Regions from separate parts of the Pandoraea oxalativorans genome, predicted to be linked through region 1. Evidence: predicted binding sites of a transcription regulator. Region 1 holds the regulator's gene; the other holds the start of a gene.
The links. The regulator FliA, encoded in region 1, starts transcription of late flagellar genes. The targets are predictions, from matches to a motif close to CTAAAGTTTNNNNNNNNNNNGCCGNTA.
Positions count from the first base shown of each region.

Region 2: MB84_RS07630 (FlxA-like family protein) is a predicted target of FliA. The motif match lies at 2,381-2,407, and genes of this name have one in related genera.

Region 1 is NZ_CP011253.3:5,489,287-5,498,530, reverse strand. It holds partial or broken gene flhF (flagellar biosynthesis GTPase FlhF) at 1-589, shown strand, start outside; gene MB84_RS24315 (MinD/ParA family ATP-binding protein) at 582-1,466, shown strand; gene MB84_RS24310 (RNA polymerase sigma factor FliA) at 1,504-2,232, shown strand; gene MB84_RS24305 (hypothetical protein) at 2,393-2,614, opposite strand; one part of gene MB84_RS24290 (IS3 family transposase) at 4,656-5,551, opposite strand; one part of gene MB84_RS24290 (IS3 family transposase) at 5,551-5,866, opposite strand; gene MB84_RS24280 (PAAR domain-containing protein) at 5,984-6,580, opposite strand; partial or broken gene MB84_RS24275 (sigma factor-like helix-turn-helix DNA-binding protein) at 6,835-7,038, shown strand; gene MB84_RS30575 (hypothetical protein) at 6,966-7,238, opposite strand; gene MB84_RS24265 (flagella synthesis protein FlgN) at 7,373-7,831, opposite strand; gene flgM (flagellar biosynthesis anti-sigma factor FlgM) at 7,828-8,163, opposite strand; gene flgA (flagellar basal body P-ring formation chaperone FlgA) at 8,313-9,244, opposite strand, start outside.
Region 2 is NZ_CP011253.3:1,684,363-1,693,606, reverse strand. It holds gene MB84_RS07640 (ABC transporter substrate-binding protein) at 1-97, shown strand, start outside; gene mdtD (multidrug transporter subunit MdtD) at 141-1,586, opposite strand; gene MB84_RS07630 (FlxA-like family protein) at 1,765-2,319, opposite strand; gene MB84_RS07625 (sulfite exporter TauE/SafE family protein) at 2,448-3,278, opposite strand; gene MB84_RS07620 (IS110 family transposase) at 3,510-4,493, shown strand; gene MB84_RS07615 (aminotransferase-like domain-containing protein) at 4,619-5,962, shown strand; gene MB84_RS07610 (glycoside hydrolase family 15 protein) at 5,967-7,847, opposite strand; gene MB84_RS07605 (CaiB/BaiF CoA transferase family protein) at 8,233-9,244, opposite strand, start outside.

The DNA.
Region 1 (9,244 bases):
CCATGAGCAGTTGCGCATCTACGGCAAGATTCTGGGCGTGACGGTGCATGCGGTGAAGGACGCGACGGATCTGCGTCTGGCCCTGACCGAACTGCGCAACAAGCATATGGTGCTGATCGACACGGTCGGCATGAGCCAGCGCGACCGCACGGTGCCTGAGCAGGTGGCGATGCTGTGCGGGGCGGAGACGCCGGTGCAGCGTCTGCTGTTGCTCAACGCCACGAGCCACGGCGACACGCTCAACGAGGTGGTGCACGCTTATCGCAGCGCAAGCGCCGAGGGCGGTGGCGACCTGGCCGGGTGTATTCTGACGAAACTCGACGAGACGACCAACCTGGGTTCGGTGCTCGATACGGTGATTCGTCACCGTCTGCCGGTGCATTACGTCTCGACGGGGCAGCGCGTACCGGAGAACCTGCACGTGGCGGACCGACAGTTCCTGATCGACACGGCATTGACTGCGCCGGTGACGGGTTCGCCGTTCGTGCCGTCCGAGGAAGATTTGCCGGCCGTGGTGCGCGGGGTCGATCCCAACTACAGCGGGCTGTTCGCGCCCGCACAACCTTCAGGCGAGGCCTGCTTTGGTTAAACTCGTACTCGATCAAGCTGAGGGGCTGCGCCGACTGGTGGCGCGCCATACCACGCGCATCGTCGCGGTGGTAGGAAGTGCGCCTGAAGCCGGTCAGACGAGCGTTGCCCTGAATCTGGCCAGTGCACTGGCTCATCACGGTCAGGATGTCGTACTGGCCGACGAGAGCGGCCATGCAGCACCGGCGCTCGGTCTGCCGTTGCGTGGCGACATCCACGATGTGCTGGCGGGGCGCATTTCGTCCGAAGCGGTGCGTGTTCAGACGCGCGACAACGTGGTGCTGGTGCCGGTGGCACATCGTCATCCCGAGCGCATCGATCCGCAGCGTGCATTGCCGGTGCTGACCGTTGGCGAGCCGGACGTCGTGATCGTCGACTGCACGCACGCCGGTGGCGTGCTGAGCCCGTTGGCGGCGCATGCGCACGACGTACTGGTGGTGCTCGGTTGTGAACCGGCGTCGATCACGGGCGCGTACTCGTGGATCAAGCAGGCGCATTACGAATATGCACTGGCGCAGTTCCGGGTGTTGGTGAACCGGGCGGAGGATATGGAGGCACGCGTCGTGTGCCGCAACCTGGCCACGACGGCGAGTCGTTATCTGGCGGTGTCGCTGGAGCTGGCCGGGCATGTGCCGTCGGACCGTCAGGTCGTGCGGGCGCGGCATCTGACGCGTACCGTGGTCGATGCCTTTCCGATGGCGCCGGCGGCGGTGGCTTATCGTCAGTTGGCGGCGCAGGTGATGCATTGGCCGTTGGCCATTCGGGACACGGGACCGGCGGCGTTGGGTGCCGGGATCGGTCAGGTGGGCGATTGCGGCGGCGATCGCGGTGTCGAGATGACGCATGGCGTGGGCGCGGTGAGCGCGCACACGGCCTGAGCGTCACGGCACGCGTCGAGAGGAAGCGGAGGGAAACATGTATACCGCGCGCGGGAAGGTCGACACGAACGACACGCTGACCCAATACGCGCCGTTGGTGCGCCGCCTGGCGCTGCAATTGATGGCGAAGCTGCCGGCGAGCGTGGAATTGGAGGATCTGATTCAGGCTGGCATGCTGGGGCTGCTCGATGCGGCGAACCGGTATCAGGAGACGCAGGGCGCCCAGTTCGAAACGTACGCGAGCCAGCGCATTCGCGGGGCGATGCTCGACGAGTTGCGCGAGCTGGACTGGGCGTCGCGCGGCATTCGCAAGACGGCGCGCGAGATCGAGAAAGCGGTGCAGCGACTGGAGCAGCGGCTGGGACGGGGTCCGTCGGAGAGCGAGATTGCGGGCGAGATGTCGATCGGGCTGACCGAGTATCAGCAGATGCTGCAGGATGTGCACGGCTGCCAGCTAATCTATTACGAAGATTTCGAGTCGGCGGACGAAGAGCCGTTCATCGACCGCATTTGCGCGGACCCGGGCGCGGATCCGTTGACGATGCTGCTCGACGAGGGTTTGCGCGGCGGCGTGGTGGATGCCATCGACCGTCTGCCGGATCGCGAGAAGTTGCTGATGAGCCTGTATTACGAGCAGGGCCTGAACCTGCGCGAAATCGGCGCTGTGCTCGAAGTCAGCGAGTCACGCGTTTGTCAGTTGCACAGCCAGGCGATCTCGCGCTTGCGCGCGACGCTGCGTGAGAAGGCCTGGACTTCGGCGAATTGAACCGAAAGACAACCTTGCTAAGGGTCTCTGGAACGCAAAGGCAGAGAGAACCCACACAAACGGAAGCTACCTATGGCGATGTGACGGGGCGCTGACAAGACAGCCGGAACATGCGGGGGGCCATGCCATTGGCAGAGTTGGATGAACTGCCGAGAGACGACTACGCGTCGAGGCAATCAGCCTTCAACTTGTGGCACTCGCAGACGAGTTCCACGGTCATTTCACCAAGCTCTTCGAAAATAGTGAGCAGGAAGCGGTGGGGTATTTCCTTGCCAGCATCGGTGGTCGTGCAGGTAGTAAGAGCCAAGATGCGCTCTGAAAGTGTGTTGAGTTTGTCGACGGAAGCGTGGACTAAGGAAGCTGCGGGAAGATGAAGCGTCATGCGGGGCACCTCTAACTAGCCAATCTGAGATTCCCGCCACCCGTTGCATTGCGCAAGGGGTGGGCGGGCACTGGACTAGGTTGACGAACCGCTGATGATTCGGATTAGGCGGCACACCCGAAGGTGTCCCAATCCAGGCCCGCCCATTGAAGCAAAGGCGTGGCACGGCGCACACGAAAGCCGCAAACGTCGCGGCTGTGTGCCCGAAAACATCGTTCGGGTCGTCAAACCCGGTCGCGTTTGGGGCGCGACGGGAACCAGATTACCGATCTAACTCCGAGGGCACCACGCATTTGGAGTCGCATTCTAGGTCACCCGCTGAGATTCAGAACATTCCGATGCTTCAATGGGGATTCTTCTCGTTCGAGGGCGGGGCAGCTAGTTGGTTGGTCCAGCGTCGGAGACGGCTTGCCGTTTCGACCGAGGGTTACGCTTGGTACGGGCTTTTGACGCCATGGACTCTGACGGCGGCATGAAGTGGAAATGGTGTAGACGAGCGTACGAGGGTGACTAGTCATCCGGCTCCGCTTAGATTCGCTCCACGACGAAGTCACTCGCGCCCCCTTCAAACCATCCTCGCATGCCGTTGCATATCGCTTCGGTGTACAGGTAGTCCTTCGTGTAGTCCGCGATAGGAAGACAAGCGTCGCCCGGAGCGATTATGAACGTCGGTGTGTTCGGACGTTGGAACATGGCTTCACGGTCCGCGTACGCGTGCATTTTCCTTTGCGCTGTCCATCGCACCTGCGGCGGCCGAGAAAAGGCGTGTAGGCACAACCCCACAATGGCCAGAATTGAAGTGGAAAACAGAATTTTCATGGTCTAGGGGCATCGAACGCTGGATATTCGCGCACGCTAATCGTTCCTTCTTCCGGCGACACGCGCAACGCGTAACCCAACGACTTTCGAAGTCGTTGTTATCGGTAGATGTACCAGGCGTGCGTTCTACTTGAGTCGTGTGCGGTGGGACCCTGCGAGTATGTTGTCCCATCAAGCGCGATAGCCGTGTCACCGAAGCCAGACGTGACGGAAGGCAGTCGCGAATCGCTGATTGGAGTTGTTCCACCACTCTGCGCCAACCTCAGCTCTCGCTATTCTCTATCTGCTCCAGCCGAATTTCCGGACTTCAGAGGAACTTCGTTTTCCAACAAATCGTGTATTAATGTCCATCCCGCCCCCTTTCCAACGCAAAAAACCGGCACAAAAACCATATATGGATCCTTTGCGTCATGGCGCTCCCAGTCAGACCCAGACAAGAATAGGCAGTCGTCGCCTTTTGTCAGCCGGAAAAGAACACGCCCTGGCAAGGACTCCCTGACCATGGCTCCAGAATGGATGTCGGTGGTTATGAGCGCTCGCCGCGTGGGAAACGCTCCGTCCCAGAGAGTCGGCTGATTCAGTTTCCAGGCCATGATGATTATTGTTACGCAAGTGGTGACCAGCATGAGCCGATACAACATGGTCATTGGATGGGAATGAATTTTGGATATTCGGTCCGCTTGTGCACTCGCTTGGAGCGCGATACTGCGAGCAAGACCTCTTTGGGACTTACAGTCGCGGTCGAGTCGAAAGTGAAGAATCGGGGATCATGTGCAAGTATGCCAACCATTTCCAGCACATCGGCCACATTGGTCGAACAACTGTCCGTAAACAAGTTGTATGGTCGAGTCGCATCGACTCGATGGTCCAACTCCGCTTTGACAATCGCCATCTCTCCCGGGGATAGCCGCAACGTTAATCCAACGACATCGCGATAGGTGCGATTTGACGCAAGGTACCGCTCTCGCGGCTCAATTGCGTACGTGTTTTGAGATCGAGAGTATGTATCGCCATTGATATCAATCGCCACATGCCCCCACTGCGACCCATAGCTCTTTAGACGTCCGTCAAAAATCAGGACCTCAATATATTGGGTGTCGATGATTATCTCTTTGACGCGGGAATCAGACTTCGGTGTCGTAGTTCGTGTAGCAACCTTCCGATATCGAGTGCCGTCCGGACCTACGTGAATGGAGTTGACCCTGTAAAACCGGACACACCATCACACTAAGGTTGCTGAATCCATCGAGCGCCGGAACTCGCGAGGCGAGCGGTATTTCAGCGCGCTATGGGGGTGCTTCTCGTTGTAATGCTCAAATGCAATGGCCAGATTGTGAGCAGCGGTTGCAGCATCCGGCTTCGGCATGAAGGCGACGTAGTCGCGCTTCATCGTTTTCACGAAGCTCTCGGCCATGCCGTTACTTTGCGGACTGCACACGGGCGTGGTCAATGGCTTTAGTCCGATGTTCATCGCAAACCGGCGCGTATCGTCAGCCGTATAGCCCGAACCATTGTCGCTCAGCCACTCGATTTCGGACGGCGTATGCACCTCGTTGCCGAACCGATTTTCCACTGCGGCCAGCATCACGTCGCGCACAATGTCGCCGCTGTGGCCTGCTGTCGTCGCCGCCCAGCTCATCGCTTCTCGGTCGCAGCAATCCAGCGCAAACGTCACACGCAGCGGCTCGCCGTTGTCGCAGCGGAACTCGAAGCCGTCCGAGCACCATCGCTGATTGCTGCGCGCGACGGCCACTTTGCCATCATGTCGACGGTGGGCTCGCGGCGCAATCGGTCGGCGCTGCGTCAGCAGCCCATGCGTTCGCATGATGCGATAAATGCGCTTGGCATTGAACGGCGCCAGTCCAACTGCAACGCGCTCGTTGCGCAACGTGCCCCAAACCCGCCGGTAGCCATAGCTGGGCAAATCGCCGACGACACGGCGGATTTCCTCGACTACAGTTTCGTCGTCGGTCGGCCTTGATTGCCGGCCATCGCGCCACGTCGCCGGACGCGACAGTCGTGCCGATACGTTCGAGCGCGACACGCCGAGAACTTCACAGACCAGTTTCACTGGCCGTCCTCCGGCAGCAAGGGCGAGTGCGCTATCCATTTTTTTGCTCGGCTGTATTCAACTGCTTCCCGGAGAATCTCGTTCTCCATTGTTTTTTTGCCGAGCATCCGTTGCAGCTCGCGAATCTGCTTGAGCGCATCAGCCAACTCCGATGCCGGAACCACTTCTTCGCCAGCCTTGACCGCTGACAGGCTACCGTCCTGGTACAGCTTGCGCCAGTGGAATAGCTGGTTCGGGTTCACGCCGTAATGGCGCGCGACCATTGAAACCGATTTTCCCGGTTCGAAACTCTCGCGAACCATCGACAGTTTCTGCTCCGCCGTCCAGCGACGCCGGCGCTCTGGGCCCGTCAACACTTCCATCACTTCCTGCTTGGTGTTAGTCAAAAACACAGTCTTATGCCTACCCGTTATTGTAAGTGGGTCGCTGTGTCCGGTGTTTCATGGGGCCGCTCCAGTGAAATTGTTCGCCCGGCATACTCACCCCGCGAAGTAAAAGGTGACTGACTCCGCATCGGCAACTGATGAGAGCAGGTGTGTTTGCCCACGTTCGTTGGTCTCGCCGTACTCTACTTCACCGCTTGATCGCTGAACCGCGTATTGGGCCCCTGCCATCGGTTCTCCAACGACGTTGCGAAGGACGAATTTTTCGTCATAGCATTCCTGTTCGGTTGGCGCGGCGAGTGAAGGTAAAGGCGTCGACTCCTCAGCCACCGGCTTTGCCGATGTTGAGTCACGCACGCTCTCTTCATCGAATATGGTGAATTTACGCCCGTGAACAGCAATGATATGTGGTTGCTGCTCGCAGCCGCAGTGAACTAAATCGCCGCTCACCGCTTGCCGACGCATTCCAGACGTCATGTCCTTCATGCGCCTGCTATCGCTAATGCCGGCACCGCCGATCACAACGCCCTTACCCTTGCACGCAGCACACCACGCGGCATCGCCAATGAATACAATTCCTCGGCGCGCACCGCTGGCGTCCTCAATCGTGCAGCGCCTGTCGCTAGCGAAAACGCGACTGTTGGAATGACTTGTTAGTGGATCGCCATCGACCACTGCGTAATAGAGCGTCATGTCACCTCACGTAGGAAACGTACATCGAATTGCGTTGACGGGACTGAACGGTACTGGAGTGCGGGCAAGTCTTTCAATGGGAAACGACGCAAATCAATTCGGCGCTCGAGGAGGTCGATCGGCAGCGCTGTCCACCTGCATATGAGCCCGAAGGCGCAGCAGGAGAACGTGTTTCCAACCCGGGCACTTTAGCGAGCGCGGTCCAACGCCTTTGCTTGACGCTACACGGAGGACGACTTCGGCGCGCTTGCTGACGTAGAGCGGGAGTGCCCGCCATCGACCGTCTCCTCGAGCGGGAGAAGTTGCTGATGAGCTTGTGCTATGAGCGGGGTTTGAACCTGCGTGAAATCGGTGCCTTGCTTGAAGTCAGCGAGTCACGTGTCTGTCAGTTGGGCAGCCAGGCGATTTCGCGCTTGCGCACGACGCTGTGCGAGAAGGCTTGGACTTCGGCGAATTGAACTGAAAGACTCAAAAGAATTCCTCGAAAGCGTTTCGCTTCGAAGGATTTTTTTTGTTGCCCGAGGATTCGTCCACAGATTTTTCGGACAATGGCTGCTTGAACAGACGGTGCCGATCTTGCCACCATTTCGGCATGGACACGAATCACTACACTTACTACCTGACTTGGTCGTCGGAAGATGGCGAGCATGTCGGTCAATGCGCAGAATTCCCCGCCTTATCCTGGCTGAGTGCAACCCCGGACGAGGCGCTGGAGGGTATTCGGAAGACGGTCTGCGAAGTCGTAGACGATATGCGGACGAACGGTGAAGCGGTCCCGGAAGCGCGGCGGCGTTAAGCCGTAACACTCCCCCCGCTCGAACGCGGGGTGGTGCGGCCGTCGGGGCCGTAGAGCGGAGTGTTGTTGCCCGGGCCGTAGAGGACGTTCAGGGCTTGCTGGGTGTACGTGAGGCGGGTGTTGATGAGCAGGCCGTTCGTGTCGTTGGCGCGCTTGGCCTCGGCGGCGGCGGCGAGCAGGGCCTTCCACGCCGTGTCGACCTTGGCATCGGCGGCGGCCGCTGCCGTCGCGCCTGCTTCGTCAGGCGAGTAGCCCAACGCATTCAACTGTGCATCGCGTTCGCGGCCAAGGGCGGACAACTCCGCGACCGCGCGCGCCTTGCGTTCCGTCAGGTCCGGCAACGCGTCGAGCGTGCCGTTGACCAATGCCTGCTGTTCTTCCCCGAGCAACGTCGAAAACGTGCCGATTGCGGCAGTCTCAGCAGTCAGGGCGTTCAGCAGGGCATCGGTGGTCATGACTTCGATTGCGCAGAGAGCAAATCGCGTGCGGTCGAGATCAGACCGTCCGCAATCTTGGAGGTATCAATAGCCAGTTGGCCGTTAGCGATCGCCGTCTTGATCGCCGCAACCTTCGCCACGTCGATGTCGGCCGTGCCGGTCGCAGCCAGCGCTTCCTGCAAGGCACGCATCTCCGACGACAAGGCGCTCGTGCTCACGCTCGCGCCGCCAGCGCTCACAGCAGGTGCCGCGCCAGCGTCGGTGTTCACAGCGCCAGCCGTCGTCCGATCCGTCGTCGCCTTGCTCGCGCCGACACCATTCAGCGGCTTGGCGGGTGGTTCGATTTTCATGTGCTTTCCCCAGAAACCTGCCTGTGTAACGGCATTATCCGCCATAACTTTAGGCAAGTAACATCCTGTTACCAGTTCAAGTGCCCGGGTGATTTCAGCGAATACTTAACGAAAGTAAGCAATTACTTCCGTCGCTATCTTTTCACTTCTTACAGCGCAACTTCGACTTCGACGTTGCCATTCTTTCCTGACTTCACGGTGCCGCTGACGACCTGCCCGGCACGCGTGCGCACCTGTACGGGATCGCCCGCGCTGGCACGTGTGAGCACCTGACCTTCCGTGCTCACTTCAAAACCCGACCCACGCGAGACGACTCGCACGGTTTGTCCCTGCTGGACGGCAATCGCGCTGCGCAGCAGGTCGGAGCGGATCGGCAGCCCCGAGGTAATCCGGTTCACGGCCACCGTGCCGACGATCTGACCGGCATCGGTCGCGACCGTGCGCGGCAACAGCGTGAGATCGCCCTGACGCGGCGACAGATCCGTCGGCCCGATGGTTTCGCCCGGATTGATCTGGCGTGCCGCGACGAAATACGTGGCGTTGATGCTCACGCGCGCTTGCAGATACAGCGTCCACGGACGCTCTCCCGCACACCGCACGCCGACGCTGGTCGCGCCCCAAAGGCGCGCACCCGGCGGCAGGAACGGCTCAAGCGCCGAGCACGCAGGCATGCGGTCCGAGACCGATTCGCCCACGGTGATGTTGACCTGCCCCGGCAAGCCGGTGGTCTGCTCACGCAGGAAGCGCTCGGCAGTCTGCCGGATCACCTGGGTGTTCTGGAATTGGGACGCCTGGGGTTGCGGCTGGGGTTGCACGGGCGCAGCCGTGGCGACCGGTGCCTGCTGCGTCTGAACGGGCGCATTCCCCGTGGCGGTCGCGGGACGCACCATCGTCGGCACGTTCGACGCGACACCGCCTGCGGCGGCATTGTTGCCGGGGATGACGATGGCGCTGGGCCCAAGCGTGTTGCCGAGGTTCTGGGCAGCGGGATCGGTGGCGATGCCGGGATTCGTACCCGTTGCAGCCTGCACCGATGTCACGAGTCCGGCCACGCCGAGCGTCGCGAGCATCGCAGCCATCA
Region 2 (9,244 bases), 1.8 Mb from region 1:
GTCGGAATGGGATCTGTACAAGATTCTGGAGACGATTCCGGCCGACAAGGCATTCGCCCCGCTGGCCGATTCGAAGTGTGCGCTGGTGAAGAAGTAAGGGGCGACCGAGCGTCAGCCAACGGGATGTGGCGGCTCGACGCTCAGCGCTTGAGATCGGTGGCAGACGCGGTCTGCGTCTGACCACCGTCGTGCGACGGTCCCGCCGCCGGGTCTTCCACGCGACGGAACACAAGCGCCGAGGCCAGCGTAATCAGCCCGACGCACACGAACGTCATGCGAAAGCCTGCGACGGTGCCGCCTACGCCAAGCTCGCCTGCCTTTCCCGCCAGATGACCGAACAGCGCCAGCAACTGGCCCCCGATGGTCACACCCAGCCCGAGGGCGAGCATCTGGGCCATCGAAAACAGCCCGTTGCCCGCACTCGCGCGACGCGTGCCGAGATCCTTCAGCGTCACACTGTTCATGGCCGCGAACTGCATCGAGTTGGCCCCGCCGAACACCGCCAGCTGCACGAGCCCCAGCCAGATCGGCCAGCCCGGCCCGAACAGTGCGAAACTCGCAATCGAGCCGCCGACGACCGCCGTATTCACCATCAGAAATCGCGTATAGCCGAAGCGCACCACGAGCGGCGTGACCATGCGCTTGACGACGATGCCCGCGAGGGCCACCGGCAACATCATCAACCCTGATGCGAGCGGGCTATACCCCATCGCCACCTGAAGCAGCAGCGGCAACAGAAACGGCACGGCACTGCTGCCGATGCGCGCGACGAGATTGCCCAGCAAACCGAGAGTGAAGCTGCGCGTCTCGAACAATTCCAGCGGGAACAACGGCGCGGCGCGACGGCGGGCGTATGGCCAGTAGCCGAGTGTCGTCGCCACACAAAGCAGCGCGAGGACGGCAGACGGCGCCCATCCGGCCTCCGGGAACGGATGATCCAACGCGAGCGTGAACGACACCATCGCCAACGACAGCAAGGCGAACCCACCCCAGTCGAAACCGGTATCGATGACTTCGTCCTTCGCGGGACGCGGCAGGTAATGACGCACGGCGAGACTGCCGATCAGGCCGATGGGCACATTGATGAGGAAGATCCAGTGCCACGACGCCACCTGCACCAGCCAGCCGCCCAGCACCGGGCCGATCATCGGGCCGACTTGCCCCGCAATCGAGACGAAGGCGAGCGCCGCCAGATACTCACCGGCCGGGAAGGTCCGCAGCACGGCAAGACGTCCGATGGGCAACAACATCGAACCGCCCGCGCCTTGCAGCACGCGTGCGGCGACGAGTTGCGGCAGGGTATGCGCCATCGCACAGACAATCGAGCCGAGCACGAACAGCAGGATCGCCACGAAGTACACGCGTCGCGTGCCGAAGCGGTCGGCCAGCCATCCGGACGCGGGCGTGAGCATGGCCATCGTGAGCGAGTAGGAGACGACCACCGGCTGCATGCGTAGCGGGTTCTCGCCAAGACTCGCGGCCATGGCGGGCAGCGCCGTATTGACGATGGTCGTATCGAGCGCCTGCATGAAAAAACCCGCCGCGACGATCCATAGCAGGGCGGTGAGCGTCTTGTCTTGCTTCATGCGGCACGGGGACGAGACACGGCCGTCAGCCGGGGCTCGGAGAAGAATTAAGCGAAAGCGGAGTTTTAGCGCGCTTCACAGGTGCGCATCGTTGCATGTTTTGCAGCAATCGATCCGTCCGGCGCATCACTGCGATGTGAAAGATGCGCAGAGATACGCCGGCCGAAAACGGCGGTCGTCAGGCGGTCGTGTCGACGTTGTTGCCGGTGGCCTTCGTCGGGGCCATGAGCGCGAGAATCTGCGCCTGAATCGACATGGCCTGAGCGGAGAGCGCGTTTGTCTGCTGGAGCTTGTCCTCGGGCGGCAGACGGTCGTTGGCGCGCACCGCGTCCAACTGCTTCATCACCTTCGCCAGCATTTCCTTGAGCTTGCGGATGGTCTGCGACTTGATGTCGTCGCCTGCGCCGGCGTCCGTCGCGGCCTGCGCCTGCCCCTGCTGCTTGGCGGTTTCGTTCATCGAGCGCAGATCCACCAGCGTTTTGTCGCCCAGCCGGCTCACGCCGTTGTTCTCGGCAGCATCGGTGGTCGTGGCGTCCGTGTTGGCGGCCGCCGGTTTGGCCGTGTCGTCGGCACCGGTCGACTTCGTCGGAGCCGCCTGATTGACGGTGCCCGTAGCGGCTGCCGTCCTGGTCGCCGCCTGCGCCTTATCCGCCTGCTGTTGCTGGATATGCGACTGCCAGATCTCGAGCATGCTGGAAGTCGCGTTGCCCTTGGTCGGAATAATGATCGTCATGGAGCGAGGGGGTCTCCGAGGAATGGGGGAATGAATGAGAGAAAGTAAGGATCCGAAAGTATTACGGCATATTTCGCGAAATCCTTTAACGCCCCACGTTCCCCTGCCCCGCACCGCCGCAATGAGATTCAGACGAGATAGCCGGAGATGCCGTCCCACAACAGCTCGATCGCCGTGACGACCAGCAGTCCGTAGCAAGCCCGGTAAATCTGGCGTTGATCGAGACGCGCGTGCAGTCGCCAGCCCGAGAGCACGCCCGCAGGGATGGCGAAAAGGCAGATCCCCATGAGCACCCAGACCGACCCCGTCGGGCGAACCAGCAAGAGCCACGGCACCGCTTTCGCCGCATTACCGACGGTGAAAAACAGGCTGGTAGTGCCCGCGTACACCTCCTTGCTCAGGCCCAGCGGCAGCAGATACATCGCCAGCGGCGGGCCGCCGGAGTGCGCGACCATCGTCGTCACCCCAGACGCCACACCCGCCGTAATGGCCTTCGGTGTCGAGCGTTCGCGCACGCCTTGCTTCGCGCCCGAGATCAGCCACAAGCCCACGAACGCCAATGTGATCAGCGCCATCACGATGGAGATGGCGCGGTGGTCGAGCACGCGAAATAGCAAGTACCCCATCGCGATCCCTGCGAGTAATCCGGGCACCAACCGCGCAAGGTCGGGACGCGACCACGTAGACGGTTTCCAATAGCGCAGCGCGAACAGATCCATCGCGATGAACAACGGCGCGAGCAGGCCACCCGCGCTCACCGGGTCCATGACGAACGACAGCAGTGGAATGCCGACGATGGAGAAGCCGCCCCCGAAGGCGCCCTTCATGAACGAAATCAGGAACACGGCGGCGAACGCCACGACGATGGACGCGAGCGTCAATTCAGAGACGTACGAAGGCAGCGCCATCATGCCCTCCCCGGGGACATCGACAACGATACGCTGAGTACGGAAAACCACGACAGTGCCAACACGGAGCCTTGTATCTTCGTCTTCGTGATGGTTAGCTACCGTCACATGAGGTGAAGTGAGCATGTTTGGAGCCTGAAGGCTTGGACCTTGCTGTGGAGATAATGCCCTTCGCCTCGCCCTCACCAGCACAGACACTGAACGGTAGCCAAGGGCGTGGACCCTGTATGTACAAGGCAAGTGGGTGAGTTGGTATTGATTCCTCGATTAAGGATCAAATTGATGTTCTACCTCGGTATTGATGTTGCCAAAGCCAAGCTGGATTGCTGCCTGCTGGACATGACAAACGGCAAGCGTAGTACGAAGGTTGTTGCCAATAGCCGCGCCGGCCTAACCGATCTGTTGGGCTGGTTGGGCAAGAGACACACCGAGCCGAGCCACGTACATGTCGCGCTCGAAGGTACCGGCGTCTATCACGAGATGGCCGCGTGTGGCCTGCACGATGCCGGGCTCTCCGTGTCTGTCGTTAATCCTGCGCAGGTGCGTGCTTTTGCGACGGGAATGGGCGTGCGCACGAAGAACGACATGGTAGACAGCCACGTGTTAGCGCGCTTTGCGATGCACGCACAGCCAATGCGCTGGAGTCCTCCAGCGCCCGAGGCTCGCATACTTCAAGCACTGATGGCGCGCCGTGAAGCGCTTGCACAAGATCTTCAGCGTGAGCGCAACCGGCATGAGAAAGCGGAAATCACGGCTCCAACGGCGCTAGTCCTGCATTCGATTCTCGAGACGATCGAGTTTTTGGAGCGCCATTTAGCCAGCCTGCAACGCGAGATCGATGATCACATTGCTGCCCATCCGGGCCTTAAAGCAAACTTGATGCTGCTGCAAAGTATCCCGGCAGTTGGCCCTCAGGTAGGCCGCACGCTGCTTGCCATCATGCACGCGCGCCACTTCGATTCTGCAGAACAACTTGCGGCGTATCTCGGCCTGGTGCCGGTGCAGAGGCAGTCGGGATCGTCGATCCAGGGCCCTTCACGTTTATCGAAGGCCGGGCCGCCCAAGGTACGGGCAACTCTCTACATGGCGGCCGTCGTCGCTAAACGCTATAACCCCCACATCAAGGCATTGTGTGAACGCTTGGCAGCGCGTGGCAAATCCACCATGTCTATACTCGGCGCTGCAATGCGTAAGCTTGTGCATCTGTGTTTCGGCGTTCTGAAGACACGACAGCCTTATCGGGCGAACTACGTCGCAATCGCTTGACGGGCAAGACGGTATCTCCAGAGCAATGAAACCTGCGGCGTGAAAGTCATCGCCAAGATCAGGTGCAATCAGAATGCTCCGATGTTAAATTCGGTGCAATTGAAACATTGCTCTCGGTGCAATATATGACGAAGGCCGACTATCTGACGCTTGCCGACCGGATTGCAGCAGACATTGCGCAGGGCGCGCTCGGGCCCGGCGACCGGCTCCCGCCTCAGCGCGACTTTGCCGATCGGCACGGCATTGCAGCCTCGACGGCAAGCCGCGTCTACGCCGAATTACTCCGGCGCGGGCTGGTCGTCGGTGAGGTCGGCCGGGGAACGTTTGTGTCGGGAGAAGCGAAGCGCGGCGTCGCGGCACCGGGCGAACCGCGGGGTGTTCGCATCGATCTCGAATTCAATTTTCCGATCCTCCCGGAACAATCAGCGCTGATCGCGAAGAGTCTTGCGGGGCTGGAACGGCCGATGGATCTCGAACTGGCGCTGCGTCCGGCGGCCAGTGGCGGCACGGTCGCCGTACGCAACACGGCGGCGGCATTTCTCGCCGCAGGACCGTGGACGCCGTCTCCGGATCAACTCGTCTTCACTGGTGCAGGACGGCAAAGCATCGCCGCAGCACTGGCCGCCGTCGTGCCGCCGGGCGGGCGCTGCGGCGTCGAGATGCTGACCTACCCGTTTATCAAAGGGATTGCGGCGCGACTCGGTATCGCATTGGTGCCGCTGGCGATGGATGAGTCCGGCGTGCGACCCGAGGCGATTGAGCGCGCTCATCGGGACGGCAATCTCTCGACCGTTTACCTTCAGCCATCGATTCAAAGTCCGCTCGGGATGACAATGCCCCCGGTACGGCGTGCCGAGCTACTGCGCATCGTCGAGAAGCTGAACATCACGGTGATCGAAGACAACGTCTACGGTTTTCTCGACGACGCAACGCCGCTCGCGGCCGATGCGCCCGACCATTGCCTGGTGGTCGACAGTCTGTCCAAGAAGGTCGCGCCGGGACTGAATCTGGGATTTCTCGTGACGCCGCCGAGGCTGCGGGACAGCGTGATGGCCGCCGTGCGCTCAGGGGGATGGACAGCATCGGGCTATGCCTTCGCCGCCGCGCAACGCATGATGAGCGACGGCACCGTCGATACGCTCGTGCAGCTCAAACGCAGCGACGCACGCGCGCGTCAGCAAGTCGCTGCGACTTGCCTCGCGGGATTCGACGTGCGCACCAGCAGCAAGAGCTACCACCTCTGGCTGACGCTGCCCGCGCATTGGCGCTCGCAGGCGCTGGTGGCCGCGGCCGCCCGACATGACATCGGGCTGACGCCGTCGACCACGTTTGCCATTTCAAACGGTCATGCGCCGAACGCCGTGCGCCTGGCGCTGGCCGGACCGTCCATCGAGTTGCTCGATACAGGATTGCGCACGCTCGCCGACATTCTGAACGCGAAGGAAGACGATTTCGATCTGACCGAATAAGACGTCAGACTCTGACTGCCTTATCCGCGCGATAGCCCACATGCTCGTAGCGCGCTTCGTCGTCCGTCTGACGCGCACCGGCGTCGTCGTCGGCCCGGTCCTCGTCGGCGAGGGCGTCCAGACGAATCGCCGCATGCACCAGTGCAATGTGCGAGAACGCCTGCGGGAAGTTGCCGACCTGACGCCCATGCGCGGTGTCGTATTCCTCGGCGAGCAACCCGACGTCGTTGCGCAACGACAGCAACCGCTCGAACAACGCCCGGGCATCGCGCTGACGGCCGATCATTACAAGGCAATCGACCATCCAGAAGCTGCATGCGAGGAACGCGCCCTCGCCCGCCGGCAACCCGTCGTCGACGCGGCTCGTGCGGTAACGCTCCACCAGCCCGTCGCGCATGAGTTCGCGCTCGACCGCCTCGACGGTACCGACCACGCGCGGATCGTCCGGGGGCAAGAACCCCACGAGCGGGATCATCAACGCGCTCGCATCCATCTCCGACGAACCGTACGCCTGCATAAACGCGTTGCGCTCCTTGTCGAAACCGTTGGCGCAGACGTCGGCGTGAATCTCCTTGCACAGCCGACGCCAGTGATCCACCGGCCCCGGCAAACCGAAACGCTCGGCCGACTTGATCGCGCGATCGAATGCGACCCACGCCATTACCTTCGAATACGTGAAGTGCTGTCGCCCACCACGCACTTCCCAAATACCCTCGTCCGGCTCGCGCCACACGGTTTCGAGATGCGCGACGAGCTTCGTCTGCACCTCCCAGGTGGCGTCGACCGGCGGCAATCCGCCGAGACGGGACTGATGCAGCGCGTCCATCACCTCACCGTAGACATCCAACTGCAACTGGCCCACCGCACCGTTGCCGACCCGCACCGGCTTCGCGCCTTCGTAGCCCGGTAACCAGCCGACTTCCCATTCGGGCAGACGCCGCTCGCCGGACAGGCCATACATGATCTGCACCTGCGACGGCGCGCCCGCCACCGCACGCACGAGCCAGTGACTCCAGTCGTTCGCTTCGGTGTAATAGCCGCCGAGCATGAGCGCCTGCAACGTCAGCGTGGCGTCTCGCAACCAGCAATAGCGATAGTCCCAGTTACGCTCGCCGCCCAATTGTTCCGGCAGCGATGTCGTGGGTGCCGCGACCACGCCGCCCGTCGGCACGAACGTGAGCGCTTTGAGCACGATGAGGGAGCGACGAATCGCCGACGACCATCGTCCGTCAAGCTGACAGCGATTGGCCCAGGTGCGCCAGTAGCGCTCGGTATCGGCCAATGCGGCGAGCGGATCGATCTCGCGGGGATCGGCGTGATGCGACGGCACACGCGAGAGCACGAACGGCACCGTCTCGCCCGCCGTCACCTCGAAGCGCGCGCGCAGGCTGCCCGGCACATCCTGAATCTCGACGGGCGTGCGCATCACGACCTTGTCCGGCCCGGCGATGAGGCGCATACCAGGTCCGGTCGGGTCGTCGGCATCGAGCGGACGCGACCACGGCACCGATGCGCCGTAATCGAAGCGCAGGACCAGTTCCATCGACATCGTCACGGTGCCATGCACGCCTTTCACCAGCCGCACGAGATCCGCCGCACCATCGCGCAACGGCATGAAGTCGATCACGGCGACGCAGCCTTCCACCGTCTCGAAACGCGTCTCGAGAATCAGCGTGTCGTCGTGGTAGCGGCGTGTGGAAGTAGCGCGCGGATCTTCGGGGGCAATTCGCCAGCGGCCATGCTCAGGGCCGCCGAGTAACGCGGCGAAGCACGCCGGGGAATCGAAGTACGGCCAGCAGAGCCAGTCGATGGAGCCGTCGCGCGCGACCAGCGCGGCGCTTCGGCAGTCGCCAATCATTGCGTAATCTTCAATACGTGCCGGCATGCTCACCTCGCGAACAGGAGAGGACCAACGCCCCCGAAGCCATCACCCTGTGCGACATCGTCGCCAATGACCGGGGGAGCGCAAGCGTACGAGGTCCAATGGTACGCGCCTCGCGGACGTAGAGCCACCGTGTGGGTGATGCAATGGGTGAATTGCCGGGGATTGTGCCAGGGGTCATGCCTTCCCTCCTCACGACGTTGCGTCGGGTCGCATTGATCGGGGCGGGCGAGCGCCCCCACTTCGCGCACGTCGTCGAGAAATGAAGATGTCGCCGCCAGTTCAAAAACCGACCGGCGACCGGAAGGGAAGTTCGCTGAAATTACCGCTCGGTGAAGTTTCGCGAGTCAACTCGCGGAGAATCCGCACTTCGGCAGCAAGACATACATCATGTCGTCATTGCAGCCCCCTCTTCCAGTGCATGCACCGCGCCTTGCGCGATCAGGTCGCGCACGTGCGCGGCATCGAAGCCATATTCGGCCAACACCTCGGAAGTGTGCTCGCCCAGCCGCGGAGCGGGCCCGCCGGTGCACTTCGGCGTCTCGGAGAAACGAATCGGCAGACCGATGCTGCGCGTGGGGCCATCGAGCGGATGCTGCGTTTCGACCACCATCTCGCGCGCCACGATCTGCGGATGCGACACGGCCTCGGAAATGGGCAGCACCGGCCCGACCGGCAGACCGACCGCGTCGAGCCGTTCCACCCAGCGTTGCGTCGTATCGCGCACCAGATAGGCGGTGAGGCGCTCGACGAGTTCGTCGCGATGGGCGGTGCGTCCCGCATTGGTGGCAAAGCGCGGATCGTCGGCGATTTCCGGTGCGTCGAGCACTTGCAGCAGACGTTCGTAATTGGCCTGATTCGCGGCACCGATGTTGATCCAGCCGTCTTGCGTGCGAAACGCCTGATACGGCGTGCTCGTCGGATTGGCGGAGCCGAACTTCGGCGGATTCTCGCCACTGGCGAAGAAGTTTGCAGCCGCCCAGTACATCTGCTGAAAACCTGCTTCGAGCAGCGATGTGTCCACGATCTGCCCCTGCCCGGTGCGCAACCGGTGCGCGTAAGCGGCCGAGATGCCGAGCGCCGCCAGAATGCCCGCGTTGATGTCGGCAATCGGCGACCCGGCCTTGATGGGCGCTTGCCCCGGCTCGCCCGTCACGCTCATCAATCCCGACAAGCCCTGTGCGATCAGATCGAATCCGCCTTTGTCTGCATAGGGCCCCGTGCGCCCATAGCCCGAGATGGAACAGTAGATCAGCCCCGGGTTGGCTTCGCGCAACGTGTCGTAGCCAAGGCCCAGCTTTTCCATCGTGCCCTTGCGATAGTTCTCGGTGACGACATCGGCACTCGCGAGCATCTTGCGCAACACGGCCTTGCCCCCCTCTGTCTTGAGATTGAGCGCG